Regions from separate parts of the Microbacterium sp. SORGH_AS_0862 genome, predicted to be linked through region 3. Evidence: predicted binding sites of a transcription regulator. Region 3 holds the regulator's gene; each other region holds the start of a gene.
The links. The regulator HrcA, encoded in region 3, represses chaperone genes, less so after heat shock. The targets are predictions, from matches to a motif close to TTNGCACTCGNNNNNNNCGAGTGCNAA.
Positions count from the first base shown of each region.

Region 1: the regulator HrcA is predicted to act here: its motif matches at 1,293-1,319, upstream of groL (chaperonin GroEL).
Region 2: the regulator HrcA is predicted to act here: its motif matches at 1,021-1,047, upstream of groES (co-chaperone GroES).

Region 1 covers NZ_JAUTAY010000001.1:2,582,447-2,589,381, reverse strand. The annotation lists gene groL (chaperonin GroEL) at 1-1,256, opposite strand, end outside; gene QE377_RS12590 (cold-shock protein) at 1,440-1,643, opposite strand; gene QE377_RS12585 (LytR C-terminal domain-containing protein) at 1,779-2,381, opposite strand; gene QE377_RS12580 (DUF3263 domain-containing protein) at 2,427-2,696, opposite strand; gene QE377_RS12575 (DUF2332 domain-containing protein) at 2,706-3,710, opposite strand; gene msrB (peptide-methionine (R)-S-oxide reductase MsrB) at 3,780-4,187, shown strand; gene QE377_RS12565 (nitroreductase family protein) at 4,184-4,723, shown strand; gene QE377_RS12560 (DMT family transporter) at 4,724-5,671, opposite strand; gene QE377_RS12555 (hypothetical protein) at 5,698-6,057, opposite strand; gene QE377_RS12550 (MarR family winged helix-turn-helix transcriptional regulator) at 6,353-6,868, opposite strand.
Region 2 covers NZ_JAUTAY010000001.1:824,097-831,031, forward strand. The annotation lists gene rarD (EamA family transporter RarD) at 1-543, opposite strand, end outside; gene groES (co-chaperone GroES) at 636-932, opposite strand; partial or broken gene QE377_RS03840 (SAM-dependent methyltransferase) at 1,074-2,262, shown strand; gene QE377_RS03845 (hypothetical protein) at 2,263-2,496, opposite strand; gene QE377_RS03850 (hypothetical protein) at 2,552-3,130, opposite strand; partial or broken gene tsaD (tRNA (adenosine(37)-N6)-threonylcarbamoyltransferase complex transferase subunit TsaD) at 3,127-4,198, opposite strand; gene rimI (ribosomal protein S18-alanine N-acetyltransferase) at 4,186-4,692, opposite strand; gene tsaB (tRNA (adenosine(37)-N6)-threonylcarbamoyltransferase complex dimerization subunit type 1 TsaB) at 4,689-5,369, opposite strand; gene tsaE (tRNA (adenosine(37)-N6)-threonylcarbamoyltransferase complex ATPase subunit type 1 TsaE) at 5,402-5,899, opposite strand; gene alr (alanine racemase) at 5,965-6,935, opposite strand, start outside.
Region 3 covers NZ_JAUTAY010000001.1:35,941-42,875, forward strand. The annotation lists gene QE377_RS00190 (PhoH family protein) at 1-961, opposite strand, end outside; gene QE377_RS00195 (HIT domain-containing protein) at 993-1,340, opposite strand; gene QE377_RS00200 (16S rRNA (uracil(1498)-N(3))-methyltransferase) at 1,364-2,101, opposite strand; gene dnaJ (molecular chaperone DnaJ) at 2,106-3,215, opposite strand; gene hrcA (heat-inducible transcriptional repressor HrcA) at 3,260-4,297, opposite strand; gene QE377_RS00215 (carboxylesterase/lipase family protein) at 4,400-5,815, shown strand; gene hemW (radical SAM family heme chaperone HemW) at 5,817-6,935, opposite strand, start outside.

The DNA.
Region 1 (6,935 bases), 2.5 Mb from region 3:
TGGATGAGCGCGACGCCACCACCGGCGACGACACCCTCCTCAACGGCAGCCTTCGCGTTGCGGACGGCGTCCTCGATGCGGTGCTTGCGCTCCTTGAGCTCCACCTCGGTGGCCGCGCCCGCCTTGATGACGGCGACGCCACCCGCGAGCTTGGCGAGGCGCTCCTGGAGCTTCTCGCGGTCGTAGTCGCTGTCCGTGTTGTCGATCTCGCGACGGATCTGGGTCACGCGACCCTCGATCTGAGCGGAGTCACCGGCACCTTCGACGATCGTGGTCTCATCCTTGGTGATGATGACCTTGCGGGCACGGCCGAGCAGGTCGAGGGTGGCGTTCTCGAGCTTGAGGCCGACCTCCTCGGTGATGACCTGGCCGCCCGTGAGGATCGCGATGTCCTGCAGCTGAGCCTTGCGGCGGTCGCCGAAGCCGGGAGCCTTGACGGCGGCCGACTTGAAGATGCCGCGGATCTTGTTCAGCACCAGGGTCGCGAGAGCTTCGCCCTCGACGTCCTCGGCGATGATGAGGAGCTCCTTGCCGTCCTGGATCACCTTGTCGACGATCGGCAGGAGGTCCTTGATGTTCGAGATCTTCTGGTTGGCGATCAGGATGTAGGGGTCTTCGAAGACCGCTTCCTGGCGCTCCGGGTCGGTCACGAAGTAGGGGTTCAGGTAGCCCTTGTCGAAGCGCATGCCCTCGGTGAGCTCGAGCTCGGTGCCGAAGGTGTTGGACTCCTCGACGGTGACCACACCCTCCTTGCCGACCTTGTCGATCGCCTCGGCGATGAGCTCGCCGATCGCGGGGTCAGCGGCGGAGATCGACGCGGTGGCGGCGATCTGCTCCTTGGACTCGATCTCCTTGGCGTCGGCCAGCAGCGCCTCGGTCACCGCGGCGACGGCCTTCTCGATGCCCTTCTTGAGCGAGATGGGGTCGGCGCCGGCTGCGACGTTGCGCAGACCTTCGCGCACGAGCGCCTGAGCGAGAACCGTGGCCGTCGTGGTTCCGTCACCGGCGACGTCATCGGTCTTCTTCGCGACCTCCTTGACGAGCTCCGCGCCGATCTTCTCGTACGGGTCGTCGAGCTCGATCTCCTTGGCGATGGAGACACCGTCGTTCGTGATCGTGGGTGCGCCCCACTTCTTCTCGAGGACGACGTTGCGGCCACGGGGACCCAGGGTCACCTTGACGGCGTCGGCCAGGGTGTTCAGGCCGCGCTCGAGGCCACGACGGGCCTCCTCATCGAAAGCGATGATCTTTGCCATGTGTGTCTCGTCCCTCCCGGACGTTGGCTTGTGTCTTTAGCACTCAGTGATATCGAGTGCTAATCCATTCTGGCACTCGCCCCCGGGGAGTGCAAGCCGCCGCGAGTGCCGTGAGCGAGCGCGGCGCACACGACGAGACCCCCGAGCACCGACGGGCGCTCGGGGGTCTCGCGAGTAGGGGTCTCAGGCGACGATGCGAACCGACTCGGCCTGCGGACCCTTCTGTCCGCTGCCGACCGTGAACTCCACGGCCTGCCCTTCTTCGAGGACGCGGAATCCGGTCATGTCGATGTTCGAGTAGTGGACGAAGACGTCCTCACCGTCGCCGGAGGTGATGAATCCATACCCCTTCTCGGCGTTGAACCATTTGACGGTGCCCTGGGCCATACGAGTCTCCTGATGCTGTAGAACGCAGTCATCGTATGCAGCCCGAACAGCGTCGAAGCGACGGATCCGGCACAGTTGACACAGCAGCAGCGAACTGTTTACGCCGCGGAAACACGCGGCCGTCGAGGAGGAGCCTCAGGGGGTCGGAGTGGGGCTCGGCGCCCCCGCAGCGGTGCGGTCCAGTCCGATCACGATCGTGAGCTGTTTCGCCTGCGACTCGTCCACATCGGCCGTGCCGGCGTCGTCGGTCGGCTGGTACTGGTTGCTCTCGGCGACGTCCGCCCCGCCGATGAGCTCGGCGAGACCCTTGGCCGCTGCCTCGTCCCCCGGGAAGGCGTAGTAGACCGTCGTCTGCGGGAAGTCGGTGGCGCTGGCGCTGCTCGCGTTGACGAGGTCGGCACCCCACCCCTTGGCGATGAGCTCGTCCTTCAGGGTGGTCGCCAGTCCCGTCTCCGGCGTCGCGTTGAGCACCAGCACGGAGAAGGACATGTCGACGACGGGCGTCACTTCGGGAGTCGGAGTCGGCGTCGGAGTCAGCGAGGGCACCAGCACGATCCGCCCGGAAAGCACCAGACTCCCGAAGATCCCCGCAGCGATGAGGACGATCGTGACGACGATCGCCCAGAGGGTGACGACTCCCGCCCGCATGCGCGGATTCTCGGCGCGGTGGGCTCCGACACGCCCCGAGGTGTTCGGCAGGTCGTCGAAGCGGTCGCGGGGATGCGGGTTTCGGGACACCCCACGATGCTACCGGAGCCCCTCGCTCCGCCCGCGGAGCGAGGCTCAGGCGCCGCGGCGGGCTGTCGAGCGCTCACGCCGACGCTCATCGCGGATGCGGCGCAGGCGGCCGACGAGGAGCGGATCGTGGGCCAGAGCGGCCTGCGTATCGATCAGCCTTCCCAGCAGTTGGTAGTACCGCGCGGGGGCGAGCTGAAGCTCGACGCGGATCGCCTCCTCCTTGGCGCCGGTGTGCCCGAGCCAGCGCGCCTCGAAGGCGAGCAGCTGGGAGTCGCGCTCGCTCAGAGCGTCGGATGCGGAGTCGCGCACGGGCACGGGACAACGCTAACCGAGCGGTCCCGCCGCATCCGGACGCCACTCCACGGCCGCCCCCAACGGGTCGACCGCGGCGAGCACCTCACCGTCCAGCGCCAGAGCGAAGCGATCCTTCGGCCAGTCGACCGAATCGATAGGCCCGCTCCAGCCGTCGTGCAGCCCCGGCGCGTCGATCGTGATCCAGCGCCCCGATGCCCGCGCCGCGTCGATGATGCGACGCCGCCCGTCCCAGGGCACGTGGGCGAGGACTCCCGGCGTCGTGACCACGAGCGTCGCGTCGGGCGGGGCGGCCCGCGCGAGCTCGGCGATGACGCCGGGAGCCGCCGCATCCGCCGCGTGCAGGATCGGAGGCTCTTCGGCCGCGACGTCGAGTGCCGCATCGATGCGCTCCCGACGTCCGCTCTCCCCCGGCCACACGAGCCCCGTGAGCCAGCGGCGATCCTCGGCAGAGCGGACGTCGAGCGGATGCAGGTCGATGCCCGCCCGCCACACGACCGTCGGGATGCGCAGCTCCGCCTCCTGACCGCTCCAGTCGCACGAGAGCACCACGGGTGCGGGACCGGCGATCGGATCCAGCCGTCGCGCCCGGCCCGATTCCGAGACGTAGCGATAGGAGTAGCGATCCGGGTACAGACACAGGCCTGCGCTGGCGCCGACCTCCAGGAGTGCGACGGGACCCTGGATCCGGGACAGCGCGGGAAGCAGGGCGGCGCAGCGCCCGGGCTCGTTCGTCTGCACCGAGCGGGCCGCGGACTCCGCCACGAGGGCGTCGGCGTGGGCGAGCACCCATGCTCCCCACTCCGTGCCGTCCGTCTCCGGCGCTCCCAGAAGCCTGCTGACGGCGAACACCAGGGGTGGCTGCCGATGGGTCGCCGGGATCCGCGCCAGGACGGCGGCGAGTTCCGGGGTGGTCTGCACCGCGTGCGCCCAGCTCTCGTAGAGCCTGCTGCGGCCCGGCGCCTCTTCCTCGGCGAAGCGCCGGTAACGCGCGATGACGGCCTCGAGTTCGCTCATCCGCTCATTCTCGGTCACACGGGAACAGTGCCCCCGCAGGTCGGGTTGAATGGGACAGAAGGAGGACCAATGAGCTACGCAGTGAACAAGTCCGAGGAGCAGTGGCGCGAGGAGCTCGGAGCAGACAAGTACGCGGTCTTGCGTGAGGCCGCGACCGAGCGCGCCTGGACGGGCGAGCTGCTCGACGAGTCGCGAGCAGGCCTGTACGCCTGCGCCGCCTGCGGTGCCGAGCTGTTCCAGAGCGGGACGAAGTTCGATTCGCACTGCGGCTGGCCGAGCTTCTACGAGTCGGTCCGCCCCGAAGCCGTGGAACTGATCGAGGACAACAGCCACGGGATGGTGCGCACCGAGGTGCGCTGCGCCTCCTGCGGCTCCCACCTCGGTCATGTGTTCCCCGACGGCTTCGGCACGCCCACCGGCGACCGGTATTGCATGAACTCGATCGCGCTCGAGTTCACCCCGGAGACCGGCGAATGACAACCGGCGCACGCGACGCGATGCGCGTGCGCCGATCGTGGTCCAAAGTGACCGACGAGGCGCCGACCCGTGACGAACTCGTCGACATGGTCGCGGCCGCGGGACGGGTGGCCGACCACTCGTCGCTGCGACCGTGGCGGCTGATCGAGCTGCGCGGCGAAGACCGTGAGCGTCTCGGACGCGCGATACACAAGGCGGAGAAGAAGGACGGCGCATCGACCAAGCCGCTGCGCGCCCCGCTGCTGATCGCGGTCGTCGCGCGCATCCAGAAGGACAAAGTGCCGGATTGGGAGCAGGAGGCGGTCGCGTCCGGCGTCGCGCACATGCTGAGCCTCGCTCTCGACGAGGCGGGATGGGGCGTGATCTGGCGCACGGGCCACTACACCCGCAGCAAAGCCGTCGCCAAGGTGCACGGGCTTCGCAAGAACGAGCGGCTGTTGGGGTGGCTGTACGTCGGGGGCAAACCCGACCTGTCCCGCGAGACACGGATCAAGCAGATCGACGGCGCGGCGTTCCTCAGCAGGCTCCCGCGCTGATCATCGGCGCCGCCAGCGCGGGACGGTCGCGACGACGACACCGCCGACAGCGACGACCACGGCGATCAACGCCACCTCGATGGGCGGCCCGGCATGTCCGGGAAAGAGCGCGTCGATGACGACGGAAGCACCGAGCAGGCCCACCACCGATCCGAGCCCCAGTTGGAGCACACCGGTGTGCCGGACAAGGGCGGCCGACAGGAAGATGTAGACGACGCCGATGGCACCGCCCACGTAGAGCCACGGTTCGGACGGCAGCCGAGGCGGTCCCGCGATCCCGAGCCGGACGGCGGCCGCCGCCGCCAGGAGCACGGTGCCGCCGGCGAAGTTCACGAGTGTGGCCGTCAACGGGCTGCCCACCTCGTTGCGCAGTCGTCCGTTCGTCGCCTGCTGCCAAGCGATTCCCGCGCCCGCGAGCAGGGGCAGCACGAGCAGCCAGACCGGAACGGATGCGGCCCCCTCACCCACCAGTGAGACCACCACCGCCGCAACGACGAGCAGAGCCCCGACAAGGCGTCCGATGGTGACCCCGACGACGCCGGCGGGACCGTAGCCGACCCGATCGAGGACGACCCCGTTGACGGTCTGCCCCGCGACCACGCCGACAGTGAAGGCCGCGACGCCGATCGCCGCGACCGCGAGTCCCTGCGTGAAGACGGTGAACGCTCCCGCGGCACCGCCGAGGATCATCCATACCGGGATGCGGCGCTCGCGAACACCCGCGATGAGGCGGGCGATTCCCGCGCGGCCGCCGGCCAGCAGCGCGCTGAGGGCGAGCAGGATGAGGAAGCCCGATCCGAACGAGATGGCGGCGGCCGTCAGAGCATCGCCGATCGCCGCGCCCAGCGCGCCGTTGATCTGCGCCTGGGTCGCCGTGAGAACGCCTACGAGGACAGCGCCGGCGAGGGCGATCGGTCGGGGCAGGCGACGTGGGTGGGGCGAGGTCACCGATCGAGACTACGCGGGGGCACGGTTCACGACCCCCAGACGGCAGCGACCAGGTCGGTCAGCAACGCCTCCCCGTCCGTGTTCGACGCCGACTGATAGATCCACACACCGTCCCGCACGTAGATCGTCTCGACGCTGTCGACGGGGTAGGTGGTCCCGCCGATCGTATGCGTGCAGATGAAGGCGGGCTCGTCCCCCACCTGGCACGAATACCCTTCGCTCGGCAGCGTCGACTCCGCGTAGGACTGTGCCTCATCCGCATCCGCTCTGCTGATCAGGAGGAGATATCCGGTTGCGTCGCCGACGATCCAGTTACAACCGAGGACGAGGCTCGCGTCGGGTGGTACTGGGCGCGTGAACTGGGCCGCATCACCGTACTCCGTCATCTGGTCGACGGTCGCGGCGCGGGTTGCCGCGGATCCGACCGCGCCGCAATCAGCCGGAATCTGCGCCGACGGCGGCTGAGGGCTCGGCGCAAGGGTGACGCTCGCCGTCGGCGTCGGGGTACTGGGCGAGGGAGCCGGCGCGCTGGTGGAGGGTGGCGGATCGGGCGTGGCTGTGCACCCCGCCACCACGAGCGACAGCCCCACGATGAAAGCGGCCCCCAGGATCCTGACGTTGCCCATATCTCCCCCTACGCGCGAGTGTACGCCCGGCACGACCGGCGCCCCGAGACGTGGTTCAGGCAGTGGAGGCTTCAGCGCCGATGGGGGAATCGACCGCATCCACGGCCTCCGTCATCGCATGGAGGAAGCCGACGATGGCGTCTGCATCGCCGGGGCCGAGAGACCGGACGGCAGCCATCATCCGCGTGTGCATACCGTCCAGCGTGCGGCGCACCTCGACGTGGGCGAGATCCGTCGTCTCGACAAGCAACCGCCGACGGTCCTGCGGGTGCGGTTTGCGCTTCAGGTGTCCGCTGCGCTCGAGCCGATCCAGGATCCCCGTCACCGAGGGCGTCGAGACTCCTAGGTACCTGCCGATATCGACGGGCGAGACTTCTCCGCCCCGTTGAGCTGCACGCATGAGGTACTGCAGCAGGAGGAGGTCGTTCTCGCCCATGCCCATGGACTCCTGGGTGCGGCGGCGCATCGCCATCTCGGCGGCGCGATACGTGCGCAGCGCGTCGAGCACTCGTCTGCCTGCTTGCTGGCGCACGTCGTTCGCGTTGTACCAGTACATTGCGCGGTCGCTCATCGAAACTCACGATTCGCGAAATGTTTGCTTGCCATATCGCTAGCCTACCTAGTAATGTCCTCATCGA
Region 2 (6,935 bases), 790 kb from region 3:
CGCATCCACGGATGGGCCGATCTTCTTCTTCACGAGCCCGTAGAAACCGAACGAGAACGCGAGGATGAGGGCGATCCAGGGCATGGCGCCGTAGCCGACCACGATCACCACGACCGCGGCGGTGGCGAGACCGATCGCGACCCACTGCGTCGGACGCAGCCGCTCGCGCAGCACGAGCACGCCCAGCAACACCGTCACAATCGGGTTGATGAAGTACCCGAGGCTCGTCTCGATGACGTGGCCGCTCAGGGTGCCGATGAGATACGTCTGCCAGTTGACGTAGATCAGGATGCCGGCGAGCACCGTGAGGGCGACGGGCCGGCCTTGGCGCAGGATCGCACCGAGGCGCCGCCACGAGCGCGTCACCGCGATCAGGAGCGCACAGAACACCAGCGACAACAGGATGCGCCACGCCACGATCTCGAACGCGCCCACGGGCGCCAGCAGCAGGAAGTACAGCGGCAGCACGCCCCACAGCAGGTATGCGGAGAAGGCATACAGGCCGCCGGCGAGGCTCTGCTCGGTGGGAGTGCGCGGGTTCACCGATCCAGCCTAGAACCGCGGGCACGCAGTGGCGCGCGCCCGCAACGAACGAAGCCCCCGACCGAACGGCCGGGGGCTTCGAGCAGGCGATGTCAGCGGACGACGACCGCGAGCACGTCGCGCGCGGAGAGCACGAGGTACTCGTCGGCGCCGAACTTGACCTCGGTGCCGCCGTACTTGCTGTAGATCACGCGGTCGCCGACGGCGACGTCGAGCGGAACACGGTTGCCGTTGTCGTCGATGCGGCCGGGGCCCACGGCCACGACCTCGCCCTCCTGGGGCTTCTCCTTGGCGGTGTCGGGGATGACCAGGCCACTAGCGGTGGTCTGCTCGGCCTCGACCTGCTGGATGACGATGCGGTCCTCGAGCGGCTTGATGGAAACCGACACGGTCTACCTCTTCTTTCTCGCTTCGTGAAACGGAAGACTCAGTTAGCACCCTCACACCGAGAGTGCTAATGGCAAGTCTAGAGGCGTCCTGGCACTCGTGCAACGCGAGTGCCAACACGACGTCACGCCTAGGCTGGAGCGATGGAGATGAGCGAGCTGCGCGCCCTTCTCACCCCCGAAGGCCTGCGCCTGCTGGATGAGACGGGGCCGATCGAGTCGACGGCCGCGGTCGCCGCGGCCGTGAGCAGGCTCCGCGCCGCGGGACACGGTCCCGACCTCGTCTCGGCCGTGGTCAGTCAGGCGCGACTCCGCTCCCGTGCCGCGGCGAAGTTCGGGCCCTTCGCCGGGCGGATGCTCTTCACTCCCGCCGGCCTCGAGCAGGCCACGCGCCTGAGCGTGGCGGCCCGCCACGCTGGACGCTTCCGGGATGCGGGACGCCGCCGGATCGCTGATCTCGGATGCGGCATCGGCGGCGACGCCCTGGGGTTCGCAGCCCTCGGGCTCGAGGTCACCGCCGTCGACGCCGACGAGCTGACCGCGGCCGTCGCCGCCTACAACCTGGCGCCCTTCGCCGACACCGTCACGGTCTCGCACGCACGCGCAGAGGATGTCGATCTCGCGGACAGGGATGCGGTGTGGCTCGACCCTGCACGCCGCCCGGTCGGCGGGTCCCACAGCGATCGGCTGCGCGCAGACGAGTACAGCCCCGCGCTCAACTGGGCGTTCGAGATCGCCGAGCGGATCCCGACCGGCATCAAGCTGGGTCCCGGCTTCGACCGCGACAGCATCCCCCGGGATGTCGAGGCGCAGTGGATCAGTGTGGACGGCTCGACGATCGAGCTCGTGCTCTTCTCCCGGGAGCTGGCCCGCGACGGCGTACGGCGCGCAGCGCTCGTCGTCCGCGGCGACCAGGTGCACGAGCTCACATCCGCCCACGACGCCGAGGACGTCGACCCCCGCCCGCTCGGCGCCTTCCTGCATGAGCCCGACGGCGCCGTGATCCGGCTCCCGCCTGATCGGCGACGTCGCCCGCTCACTGGATGCGGGCACGCTCGACGAACGCATCGCGTACCTCACCTCGGACCAGCCGGTGACGAGCCCGTTCGTGCAGAGCTTCCGCGTGCGCGAACAACTCCCCGCCGATGAGAAGAAGCTCGCCCGCGCCCTCCGCGAGCGCGGTGTCGGGACGCTCGAGATCAAGAAACGCGGCGTCGATGTAGACCCGGCGAAGCTGCGCACCCGACTCAAGCTCACGGGCGACGCGTCGGCGACGCTGCTGCTGACGCGGATCGGCGACAAGCGGACGGCGATCCTGGCGGATCGCGTCTGATCAGCCCTCGCCGACGACCCTGCGTCGTCGGAACATCGCCGCGGCGTACACGAACGCGACGGCGGCCGCGATCACGATCGCACCCGCCGCGACGACCGCCACCGCCCCCCAGAGCGCATCGCCCGCGAGAAACGCCGACACAGCGATGAACACCGCGCTCGGCACCAGCATGCAGGCCAGAACCCCGGCCGTGACCACGACCACAGGGTTGATTCGTCCCCACTCGATCCCCATGTCTGCGAACATATCAAGCCCGCCGGGGCCGAGTGCGCGTCTCCCATCGGGAGAATCAGCCGATCCACCCCGATTGGATGCCGGCGTACATGAGCCATCCCGCGCTGTAGATCAACGAGAGCGCACCGAGCGAGACACCCCACGCCGCGATCGGGCGACTCTCCACGCACCCGCGCAACGACATGAGCCCGAGCACGACGGCTCCCACGCCGATCGGGAAGCCCCAGCCGACCACGATGGCGACGATGAGAGCGACCACCGCGAAACCGAGGGACAGCGTCGCGAAGTTCGCGGGCGACGCCGCATCCGTCGTCGGCAGGGTTGCGGTCGTCGCCGGGAGCTCCTCATGCTGGGCGACCTGCTCCTGCACGTCGACGGGCGCCGTCGGCGGGCGGGTGAAGCCGCCGCGGTGCGTGCCCGGGAGGTCGGCGGCCTGCGTCGGGACGACGACGTCGTCCGACGGCGACTCGACACGCGCGGCGACCGGCCACGGCTCGGCGGTGGGTGGCTGCGGCGAGGGATCCAGAGCCGCAGCAGCGGCCAGCAGCGGCTGCGCGGCCGCCTCGTCCGGCGGGAACGACAACGAGAACGCCTCCGGCTCGTCCGGCGCGCCCTCCCCCCGTTCGCGGTTCACCGCTGCTCCGCCACCTGGATCTCGGTGACCGGCAGCGTCGAGTCCGCGCCGAAGCGGAGCGTCGACGGCGCGCGCCCTGCGGCGATGAGCTCGGCGGCCAGCACCGCGATCATCGCGCCGTTGTCGGTGCACAGGCTCAGCGGCGGGATGCGGACCGCGACGCCGGCCGCGGCGCCGGCCGCGGCGCCGCGCTCCAGAGCCACGTCGCGCAGCCGGCGATTGGCGATCACACCGCCGCCCAGCAGCAGGCGCGGCACGTCGTGGCGCGCGCACGCATCCAGCGCCTTCGTCACGAGCACGTCGACGACAGCCTCGCGGAAGGATGCGGCGACGTCGGGCACGGACGCATCCGGCGTCTGCTCGAGGTAACGCGCCACCGCCGTCTTCAGTCCCGAGAAGGAGAAGTCGTAGCGATGCTCGGCCATATCGGAGGCGCGGGAGAGCCCACGGGGGAAACGGATCGCGGTCGGATCGCCGTCGGCGGCGGCGCGGTCGATCTGCGGGCCTCCCGGGTAGGGCAGGCCCAGGATCCGCGCGACCTTGTCGAACGCCTCTCCTGCGGCGTCGTCCACCGTCTCGCCGAGCAGCTCCACATCGCTGGTGAGGTCGCGCACGAGCAGCAGGGAGGTGTGGCCGCCGCTGACGAGAAGCGCCACCGTCGGGTACTCCAGGGGCGCCGCATCCGCATCGAGGATGTCGGCCGCGATGTGGCCCACGAGGTGGTTGACCGCGTAGAGCGGCTTGCCGAGCCCCACCGCGAGCGCCTTCGCCGCCCCGACGCCGACCATGAGTGCGCCGGCGAGGCCCCGGACCCGACGTGACGGCGACGGCATCCAGGTCGTGAAGGCCGACGCCGGCCTCGGCGAGCGCTGCGCGGATCGCGGGCTGCAGCGCCTCGAGGTGCGCGCGCGCGGCGACCTCGGGGACGACGCCGCCGTAGCGGGCATGCTCGTCCATGGAGCTGGCGATCGTGTTCGTCAGCAGCTCGCGGCCGCGGACGATGCCGATGCCGGTCTCGTCGCAACTTGTCTCGATGCCGAGCACGAGAGGTCCGCTCACGAGCACCATCCTCCGTTCACACCGGATGCGACCGCATCCTCGCCGCGCGCCGCCGCCCACGCCGGCACGTCCACGCGCATGACGATCGCGTCGACATCGTCGGGCTGGTAGTAGCGCGGACGCCGGCCCGCCTCGACGAAGCCCTCCGAGGCGTACAACCCCCGGGCGACGGGGTTGTCGTCGCGCACCTCGAGGAACACCTCGCGTACGCGTCGTTCGTGGGCCTTCGACAGGAGCGTGCGCAACAGGGCCCGTCCGAAGCCCCGTCCGCGGGACGACGCGTCCAGAGCGATCGTCTGGATGTCGCCGTCGCGCGCTCCCTCAGGCGCGCGCAATCCCGCGTAGCCGACGAGCCGGCCGCCGTGCTCCAGTGCGACGTAGTGCCCGTGCGGGGAGGCGAGCTCCTCGCGCATCATGGCCTCGCTCCACGCGTCCGTGGGAAAGCTCGCCCGCTCCAGCCGCATGATCGCGTCGAGGTCGGCGGGTGTCGCCGGACGGATCACGACCCCACCCGCTTCGGCGCGTGCGGGCTCGTGACGTCCGGAGAACGCAGATACAGCGGCTCGTCCGCGGCGATCGTGCGGCCGGCGGCGACGGCCCGCGCGCCGCACAGGGCCAGCACCGTGGCGGGGATCGCCGTCGCGTCGATGCGCGCAGCCCCGAGCGCCGTGAGCCGGTCGTCCAGCTCGTCACGCGGACTGAGGGCGGGACCGGTGACCCGCGCGGGCAGGCCGTCGTCGTCGAGGCCGCGGTAGATCGTGTACGCGTACTCCCGACGCCGTGCGTCGGTGACGACGGCGAACGTGCCGGCGTCGGCATCCTCCATCGCCGCCGCGAGGAGCACTCCCAGAGCGACGGCGTCGTGGCTGGCGACGGGCACCACCGGCACCCCGCGGGCGAGCGCGAACGCGCGTGCGGCGGCGATGCCGATCCGCAGGCCCGTGAAGGGGCCCGGGCCCATACCGGCGACGACATGCGTGATGCGCGCATCATCGGCCGCGCCGAGCCCCGAGCCGTGCGCTGCCGTGGTGCGCGCGGCCTCCGTCACCGTGAGCAGCAGGTCGCCGATGACCTCGGCGTGGCCGAGCGGGTTGTCGCTGGAGACCTCGGCGCGCACGACGCCGTCGGGATCGATGACGGCGAGCGCCGTTCCGAGCGAGGTGTCGATGCCGAGGAACACCCCTCCAGGGTAATGCGGCAGCGTCGCGGTGCTCAGACCGTGTGGTGCGTGATGGTCACCAGACGCGGCGTCTCGGCATCCAGGTCGTCGTTGTGGCGCTGATACGTGCCGCAGGCGCTGTCCACGCCGCGGCCGTCCCACTCGCGGTCGAGCTCGACCTCCCACCACGAGTCCGCGATCGCCTCGATGAGGCCGTGGCCCCATTCCACGACCACGACCGAGCCCGGCAGGTCGATGTCGAGGTCGTCGAGCTCCGCCGCCGAACCCAACCGGTAGGCGTCCACGTGAACCAGGGGCGCCCCGCCGGTGAGGGAAGGATGCGTGCGGGCGATCACGAACGTGGGGCTCTGAATCGGACCGCGCACGCCGAGACCCGCGGCGATCCCGCGGGTCAGGGTGGTCTTGCCGGCCCCCAGCGCCCCCGTCAGCACGACGACGTCGCCCGCGTGCAGACGTTCCCCGATCTGCCGGCCCAGCTGCTCCATATCGTGCGGTGAGACGATCTCCCGTTCGCCGAGCAACTCGTCCATCGCCGGCTCACCGACCTTGTTCGTCATGCCGTGTGGAACACCGGCGGTGCCGGATTCATGCCCGCTCATCGCTCGAGCTGGTGCCGCGGCACACGTGCACCGATGCGCGTGACGATCTCGTAGTTGATGGTGCCTGCGGCGATCGCCCAGTCGGTCGCGGAGGGTACGCCGAGGGTCGGATCGCCGAAGAGCACGACCTCATCGCCCACGTGCACGTCGGCGTCGCCGACGTCGACGACGAACTGATCCATCGCGATGCGTCCGGCGACACGATGACGCTCGCCCGCGATGCGCACCGGCCCCGCGCCGGAAGCCTGGCGCGGTACCCCGTCGGCATACCCCAGCGGCACGAGCGCGAGCGTCGTGTCGCCGTCGGTGCGGTAGTCGTACCCGTACGAGACGCCCTGCCCCGCCCGGACGCGCCTGACGGCCGCGACGGCCGCGCGCAGCGTCATGGCCGGGCGCAGGCCCAGATCGGCCGAGGAGCGATCGTCGAAAGGCGACAGGCCGTAGATGCCGATCCCGATGCGCACGCAGTTCAGGCGGGTCTGCGGCAGGGCGAGCGCGGCGTGGGTGGCGGCGATGTGACGCAGGCGCGGAGTCAGTCCCGCGGCGGATGCAGCGGCGACCGCATCCTCGAAGCGCGCGAGCGCCGCCAGGTCGTCCTCGGCGGAGGCGTTGGAGAGGTGGCTGAAGATGCCGATCACGCGCACCCGACCCAGCCGCTCCCACCGGGCGGCCTCCGCGAACAACGCGGCGTAGTCGGCGGGCGAGGCGCCGTTGCGCCCCAGTCCGGTCTCGAGCTTGAGGTGCAGCACGGCGGGTCGCTCGCCGCTTCCAGCGGCGGCCGCCGCGTTCAGCTGATCGAGGTTCGAGATCCCCAGCTCGATGCCGCGCTCGACCGCTTCGCCGAAGGAGGCGCCAGGGGCGTGCAACCAGGCCAGGATGGGGGCGTCGATCCCGGCGCGCCGCAGCGCCAGCGCCTCGGCGACGTCGGCGACACCGATGCGCGTCGCGCCGCCGGCGAGCGCCGCCG
Region 3 (6,935 bases):
TGGCCTCGTCCCGCTCGCGCCGGGACGCGAGGCGTCTCTCGTCGAACTCGGTGTACGCGTCGACGATCTTGCCGACGAGGGTGTGGCGCACCACGTCGTCGCTCGTGAGGTACGAGAAATGGATGTCGTCGATGTCCTTGAGCACCCGCGTCACCAGCCGGAGGCCGGAGGCACCCTGCGGCAGGTCGATCTGCGTGATGTCGCCGGTGACGACCATGCGTGTTCCGAACCCCAGGCGGGTGAGGAACATCTTCATCTGCTCCGGGGTGGTGTTCTGCGCCTCGTCGAGCACGACGAAGGAGTCGTTGAGCGTGCGTCCGCGCATGTAGGCGAGGGGGGCCACCTCGATGGTTCCACTGGCCATGAGCTTGGGGACGAGCTCCGGGTCGAGCATCTCGTTGAGCGCGTCGTAGAGCGGCCGCAGGTAGGGATCGATCTTGTCGGTCAGCGAGCCGGGGAGGAACCCCAGGCGCTCCCCCGCCTCGATCGCCGGCCGGCTGAGGATGATGCGGCTGACCTCCTTGCGCTGCAGCGCCTGGACGGCTTTCGCCATCGCCAGATAGGTCTTGCCGGTTCCGGCGGGACCGATGCCGAACACGATCGTGTTCTCCTCGATCGCGTCGACGTAGGCCTTCTGTCCGAGCGTCTTCGGGCGGATGACCTTGCCCCGCGACGACAGGATCGCCTCGCCCATGACCTCGGACGGACGCATCCCACCGTCCGTGTCGAGGATGCGGCGCGACGACGCCACGTCGGCGGGACCGAGATCCTGTCCGCGGCGGGTCATGACCAGCAGCTCCTCCACGAGCGTCTTGGCCGCGGCGACATCGGCGGCCGAGCCGGAGAGGGTGATCTCATTACCGCGCACGTGCACGTCGACATCCGGATGCTCACGCTCGACCACGCGCAGAAGGCGGTCCTGCGGCCCGAGAAGCTGCACCATGGCGATGCCGTCGGCCATCAGCTTCTCGACGGCTTCGGGTTGAGGCTGCTCAGGCACCGACGCTCCCCTCCGCCAGGTCGCCGGCGAGGACGTGGGCGTGTACATGGAACACGGTCTGCCCGGCACCGGCACCGGTGTTGAAGACGAGGCGGAAGTCGCCGTCCGCGTGCTCGGCGGCGACCTTGCCTGCGACCTCGACCATCTCGGCCAGCAGATCGGGCGCCTGCGCCGCGAGCGACACGACGTCGCGGTAGTCCGGTGTCTTCGGGATCACCAGGAGGTGGACGGGAGCCTGGGGTGCGATGTCACGGATGACGAAGACGCGCTCGGTCTCGACGAGGATCTCCGCGGGGATCTCGCCCAGCAGGATGCGGGTGAACACGGACTGCTCGCTCATTCCTCCAGTCTATGCGCGCGCGTTCACCACCGACCGAGGAGGGCCTCGATCGCTGCCAGCGCGGCCGGTCCCGCGGTCGATGTGCGCAGCACTCCGGTTCCGAGCCGGACCGGATGCGCGCCCGCCGCAGCGAACGTGTCGAGCTCGGCGGCGTCGATGCCGCCTTCGGGCCCCACCACCAGGACGATCTCCGGGGCATCCCGCAGCTCCCGCATCCTAGCGCTGAGCGGTTGGGACGCACCCGGCTCCAGCACGAGCGTCGGGACAGCCGCGGCACGCTGCGCGATCTGCGCGCTCGTGCGCACCTCGCTCACCTCCGGCACCCACGCGCGGTGGGCCTGCTTGGCGGCCTCGCGGACGATCTGCGTCCAGCGGGCGCGACCTTTTTCCGCCTTGGCCGTATCCCAGCGCGAGACGCTGCGAGCGGCCTGCCACGGCACGACCTCGGCAACGCCGAGCTCCGTCGCGGCCTGCACCGCCATCTCATCGCGGTCGCCCTTCGCCAGCGCTTGGACGAGGACCAGGCGCGGCGCAGGGGCGCGGACGTCCTCGCGCCGATGGATCTCGACGACCACCTCGCGCGGCGCCACGCTCACGCACGTTCCGGTCGCCCAGGCGCCTCGCCCGTCGCCGATCGTCACCTCCTCGCCGACGCGCACACGCCGCACGGTGGCGGCGTGGTGCGCCTCGGCTCCGGTCAGCACGACCGTACGGCCGGGATGCGCGTCGGAGGCATCGTCGAGGAGGAAGTGCAGCGCCATCGGATCACCCGTTGCGGAAGCGGTCGCGCAGCTTGGCGAACAGGCCCTGCTGGAACTCCGACAGGCGGGGAGCCGGCGCCTTCGTCTTCTTGGCGAACTCCTCGATGAGAGCCCGCTCCTTGTGGTCGAGGCGGGTCGGCGTGACCACGTGAACGCCGATCTTCAGGTCGCCGCGCTGGTTGCCGCGAAGCGGCGTGATGCCGCGGCCCTTGATCGTGAGCACGTCGCCCGCCTGGACACCCGCGCGCAGCTCGAGGTCGACGGGGCCGTCCAGCGCCTCGATCCGGGTCGTGGTGCCGAGGATCGCGTCTGGCATCGAGACGTCGAGGGTCGCGAGCAGGTCGTCGCCGTCGCGGCTGAAGACCTCGTCGGCGGCGACCGTGATCTCCAGATACAGGTCGCCGTGGGGGCCGCCCGCAGGGCCCACCTCACCGGAGCCGGGAAGCTGGAGCCGCAGGCCCGTCTCCACGCCCGCGGGGATGTCGACCGACACCGTTCGCCGCGCACGCACCCGGCCCTGGCCCTGGCACGTCGCGCACGGGTAAGGGATCGTGGTGCCGTAGCCCTGGCACGTCGCGCAGGGCTGGTTGGTGACGACGTTGCCGAGCAGGCTCCGGACCGTGCGCTGGACGTGGCCGCTGCCGTGGCAGATGTCGCACGTGACGGGTGACGTACCCGGCTGGCAGCACCCGCCCTCACACGTCTCGCAGAGCACGGCGGTGTCCACCTCGATGTCGCGGTGCGCTCCGAAGATCACCTCTCGCAGCTCCAGCGTCACGCGCACGAGGGCGTCCTGGCCCCGTTCGGTGCGCGAGCGCGGGCGTACCCGTCCTGCGCCGCCGCCGCCGAAGAACGTGTCGAAGATGTCGCCGAACCCGCCGAAGCCCTGCGCCCCGCCGAACCCGCCGCTGTCGCCGCCCATGTCGTATCGGCGACGCTGCTCGCTGTCACTCAGCACGTCGTAGGCGTGCGTGACGAGCTTGAACCGCTCCGCCGCGTCCTCACCGGGATTCACATCGGGATGCAGCTGGCGCGCGAGCTTGCGATACGCCTTCTTGATGTCATCCTGCGATGCATCGCGAGGCACCCCGAGTACTTCGTAGTGGTCTGCCACTTCAGCCTTCCCGTCCGCGTGCCGCGGAATCGTCTCGCGCGCGCTCAGCGCGCGCGTTCGTCTTCTTCCAGCAGACGGCTCAGGTAGTGAGCCACGGCACGGACGGCCGCGAGGTTGCTGGAGTAGTCCATTCGGGTGGGCCCGAGCACGCCCACGCGCGCCTGCCCCCCGGTCGTGTCGTAATCGCTGGCCACCACCGACGCCTCGACGAGTCCGAACGCCTCGTTCTCGCGGCCGATGGATGCGGCGAGTCCCTGCTCGTCGGCCACCATCTCGCCCATCAGACGCAGCAGCGTGACCTGCTCCTCGATCGCTTCCAGCAGCGGGTAGATGCTGCCGCGGAAGTCACCCTCTGCCCGGGCGAGGTTGGCGGTACCCGCCATGACCAGCCGATCCTGCCGGAACTCGTCGAGCTCCTCACCCACGGTGCGCAGGAGCGCACCGAGGGCTCTATCGGACCGGCTGTCGGTCAACGTCTCGGCCAGAGCCTGCGCGACGCGTTGTGTGCCCTCGCGGACGGGCCTCCCGGTGACGAGGACCGACACCTGCGCGCGGAGCGTCGCCACATCCGTCTCATCGAGCGGCTCGGGCCCCGCCATCAGACGCTGCGACACCCGACCGGTGTCGGTGACGAGCACGACGACCAGGCGCGAGCCACCGAGGTGGACGAGTTCGACGTGCGTGATGCTCGCGCGCTCGAACGACGGATACTGCACCAGGGCGACCTGACCGGTGAGCTGGGTCAGGGCGCGGACGGTGCGCCCCAGCATGTCATCGAGATCCGCCGGAGCCCCGAGGAACGCCGTGATCGCCGAGCGCTGGGCGCTCGTGAGCGGGCGCAGCTCGGCGAGGTGGTTGACGAACACGCGATAGCCCTTGTCGGTCGGCACCCGGCCGGACGACGTGTGCGGTGCGGTGATCAGCTCCTCGTCCTCGAGCAGCGCCATGTCGTTGCGGATCGTCGCCGCGGACACGCCGAACGAATGACGTTCGACGATCGACTTGCTGCCGACGGGTTCGCGCGTCTCGACGTAGTCCTGGACGATCGCCCGAAGCACGTCGAGTCCCCGATCGCTGACCATGCGCACTCCCTCCTGGCACTCGAGGTCTGGGAGTGCCAATTCTAGCGCGCTCGGGAGGCGAGTCGCCGGAAGGCCTCCCGTAGACTCTCGAGAGGAGGTCGCATGTCCCATCCCGTCGTCCACACCGAGGCCGGAGCAGTATCCGGAACCCGCTTCGAGGGGATCGAGCGCTACCTCCGCATCCCCTACGCACAGCCCCCGGTCGGAGCACGGCGCTTCGCTCTCCCCGAGCCGGTCGCGGCCTGGGAGGGCGTGCGCGAGGCCACGGCTTTCGGGCCCACATCGCCACAGTCGCCCTATCCCGGGTTCGTCGGCGAGCTCCTCGCATCGACGATCATCCCCGGCGACGACATCCTGACCGTCAACGTGTGGCGGCCCGCGGATGCGGACGGCGCCGCGGTGATGCTGTGGGTCCACGGCGGGGCGCTCGAACGAGGTACGAGCGCCATCAGCACCTATGACGGCACACCGTTCGCGCGTGACGGAGTCGTCTTCGTGTCGGCGAACTATCGTCTCGGCGCCGAGGGCTTCTCGGTCCTGCCGGACGCGCCTCGCAATGTCGGACTCGCTGATGCTGCCGAGGCCCTGCGATGGACCCACCGCAACATCGCCCGTTTCGGCGGCGATCCCTCGAGGATCACCATCTTCGGCGAATCGGCCGGCGGCGCCGTGGTCGCCGCGCTTCTCGCTCGCGAGGACCTGCGCCCGCTCCTCGCGGGGGCCGTCATCGAGTCGGGACCGCTGGACGCCGTATCGGCCGAGCGCGCCGCCCGGCCGACACAGGACATCGCGCGCAAGCTCGGCACGCCCGCCACCGCCGAGGCCCTTCGAACGATCTCGCCGGAGCGACTCGTCGCCGCGAGGGACGAGCTGACGGCGTCGTCCACGTTGTTGAAGGCCGCACCGGGCTTCAACGCCACCATCGACCCGACGACGTTGCCGGAGAACCCGCGCCGCGCCCTCGTCGATGCCGACCTTCCGGTCATCATCGGCACCAACACCGACGAGTACCGCCTCTGGTACCCCGCGGCGGCACTCGCGAAGCTCTCGCGCCGCACGTATGCACTTCTGGCGCTCGCGAAGCGTCTCCCGCGGGGCGTCTGGCGCGAGTACCGGGCGGCTTTCCGCGACGCCTCTCCGGGAGAGATCATCGGACAGGTCCTGACGGATCTGGCCGTCCGACAGCCGGCGATCGAGGTCGCGCGTGCGCGCAGCGCGCCGACATTCGTGTACGAGTTCGCCTGGCCGAGCCCGGTGCGCGATCTTCGCGCCGCGCACGCTCTGGAAATCGGCTTCGTCTTCGACGCGCTGGGCGACTCGGGCGCGATCACGATGGCGGGGACCGGTGCCCCGCAGGAGTTGGCCACGCGCATGCACGCCGACTGGATCCGTTTCGCCGAGACCGGCGATCCTGGCTGGCCCGCTTTCCGGGACGGCCAGCTCGTGCGCCGTTACGACACCTCGACGGAGGATGTGCCGCTGCCGCGCGCTGAGGTGCTCGCGGCGCTCACCCGCTGAGTCAGTCGGTCAGCGCGCGGACGACCGCGTCGGCCAGCAGCCGGCCGCGACGCGTGAGCACGATGCGACCGCGCAGAGCGGTCGCGCCGTCGACGAGCCCGTCGGCGATGAGTCCGGCCACGGCGCTGCGCCGATCGCTCGGGACCGCTTCGATCGGCAGGCCCTCGCGGATGCGGGATTCGAGCAGAATCCGCTCGAGCGTGCGCGCCTCCTGATCGGGAACCTCCCTGGCGGCCGCGGGCGACGAGCCCTGCGAGAGTCGTTGCGCGTACGCCGCCGGGTGCTTCACATTCCACCAGCGCACGCCGGCGACGTGGCTGTGCGCGCCCGGACCGAACCCCCACCAGTCGGTTCCGCGCCAGTAGGCGAGGTTGTGGCGCGAACGATGCCTCGCGCCGCGCGCCCAGTTCGAGACCTCGTACCAGTCGTAGCCCGCATCCGCCATCGCGTCGTCGACGAGCTCGTACATCTCGGCCTGCAGATCGTCGTCCGGCGCGCGGACCTCGCCGGCACGGATGCGGCGGGCGAGCTTGGTGCCGTCCTCGATGATGAGCGCGTAGGCGGAGAGGTGATCCGGCTCCAGCGCGAGGGCGGCGTCGACCGAGGCTCGCCAATCGGCCAGAGACTCCCCCGGGGCGCCGTAGATCAGATCGACGCTCACATCGAGCCCGGCCGCCCGTGCCCCGGCGACGGCCGCTGCCACGTTGGCGGGGTCGTGCGTGCGGTCGAGAGCGGCCAGAACGTGCGGGACGCTCGACTGCATGCCGATCGAGACCCGCGTCACTCCGGCGTCGGCCAGTTCGGCGAGGGACGCGGGGGTCACGGAATCCGGATTGGCCTCGACAGTGATCTCGGCGCCTTCTGCGATGCCGAAGCCCTCGCGCACGGCATGCAACATGCTACCCAGCGCCGCCGATGACAGCAGGGTCGGCGTGCCCCCGCCGAAGAAGACGGTCTGCGCCGGCCGCGGAACGTCTGCCAGCACCCGGGTCGCCAGGGCGATCTCGCGGCTCAGGTCGTCCGGGTAGTCGTCCCGTCGGTGGCCGCGCAGCTCATCCGCGGTGTACGTGTTGAAGTCGCAGTATCCGCAGCGCACACGGCAGTACGGAACGTGGATGTA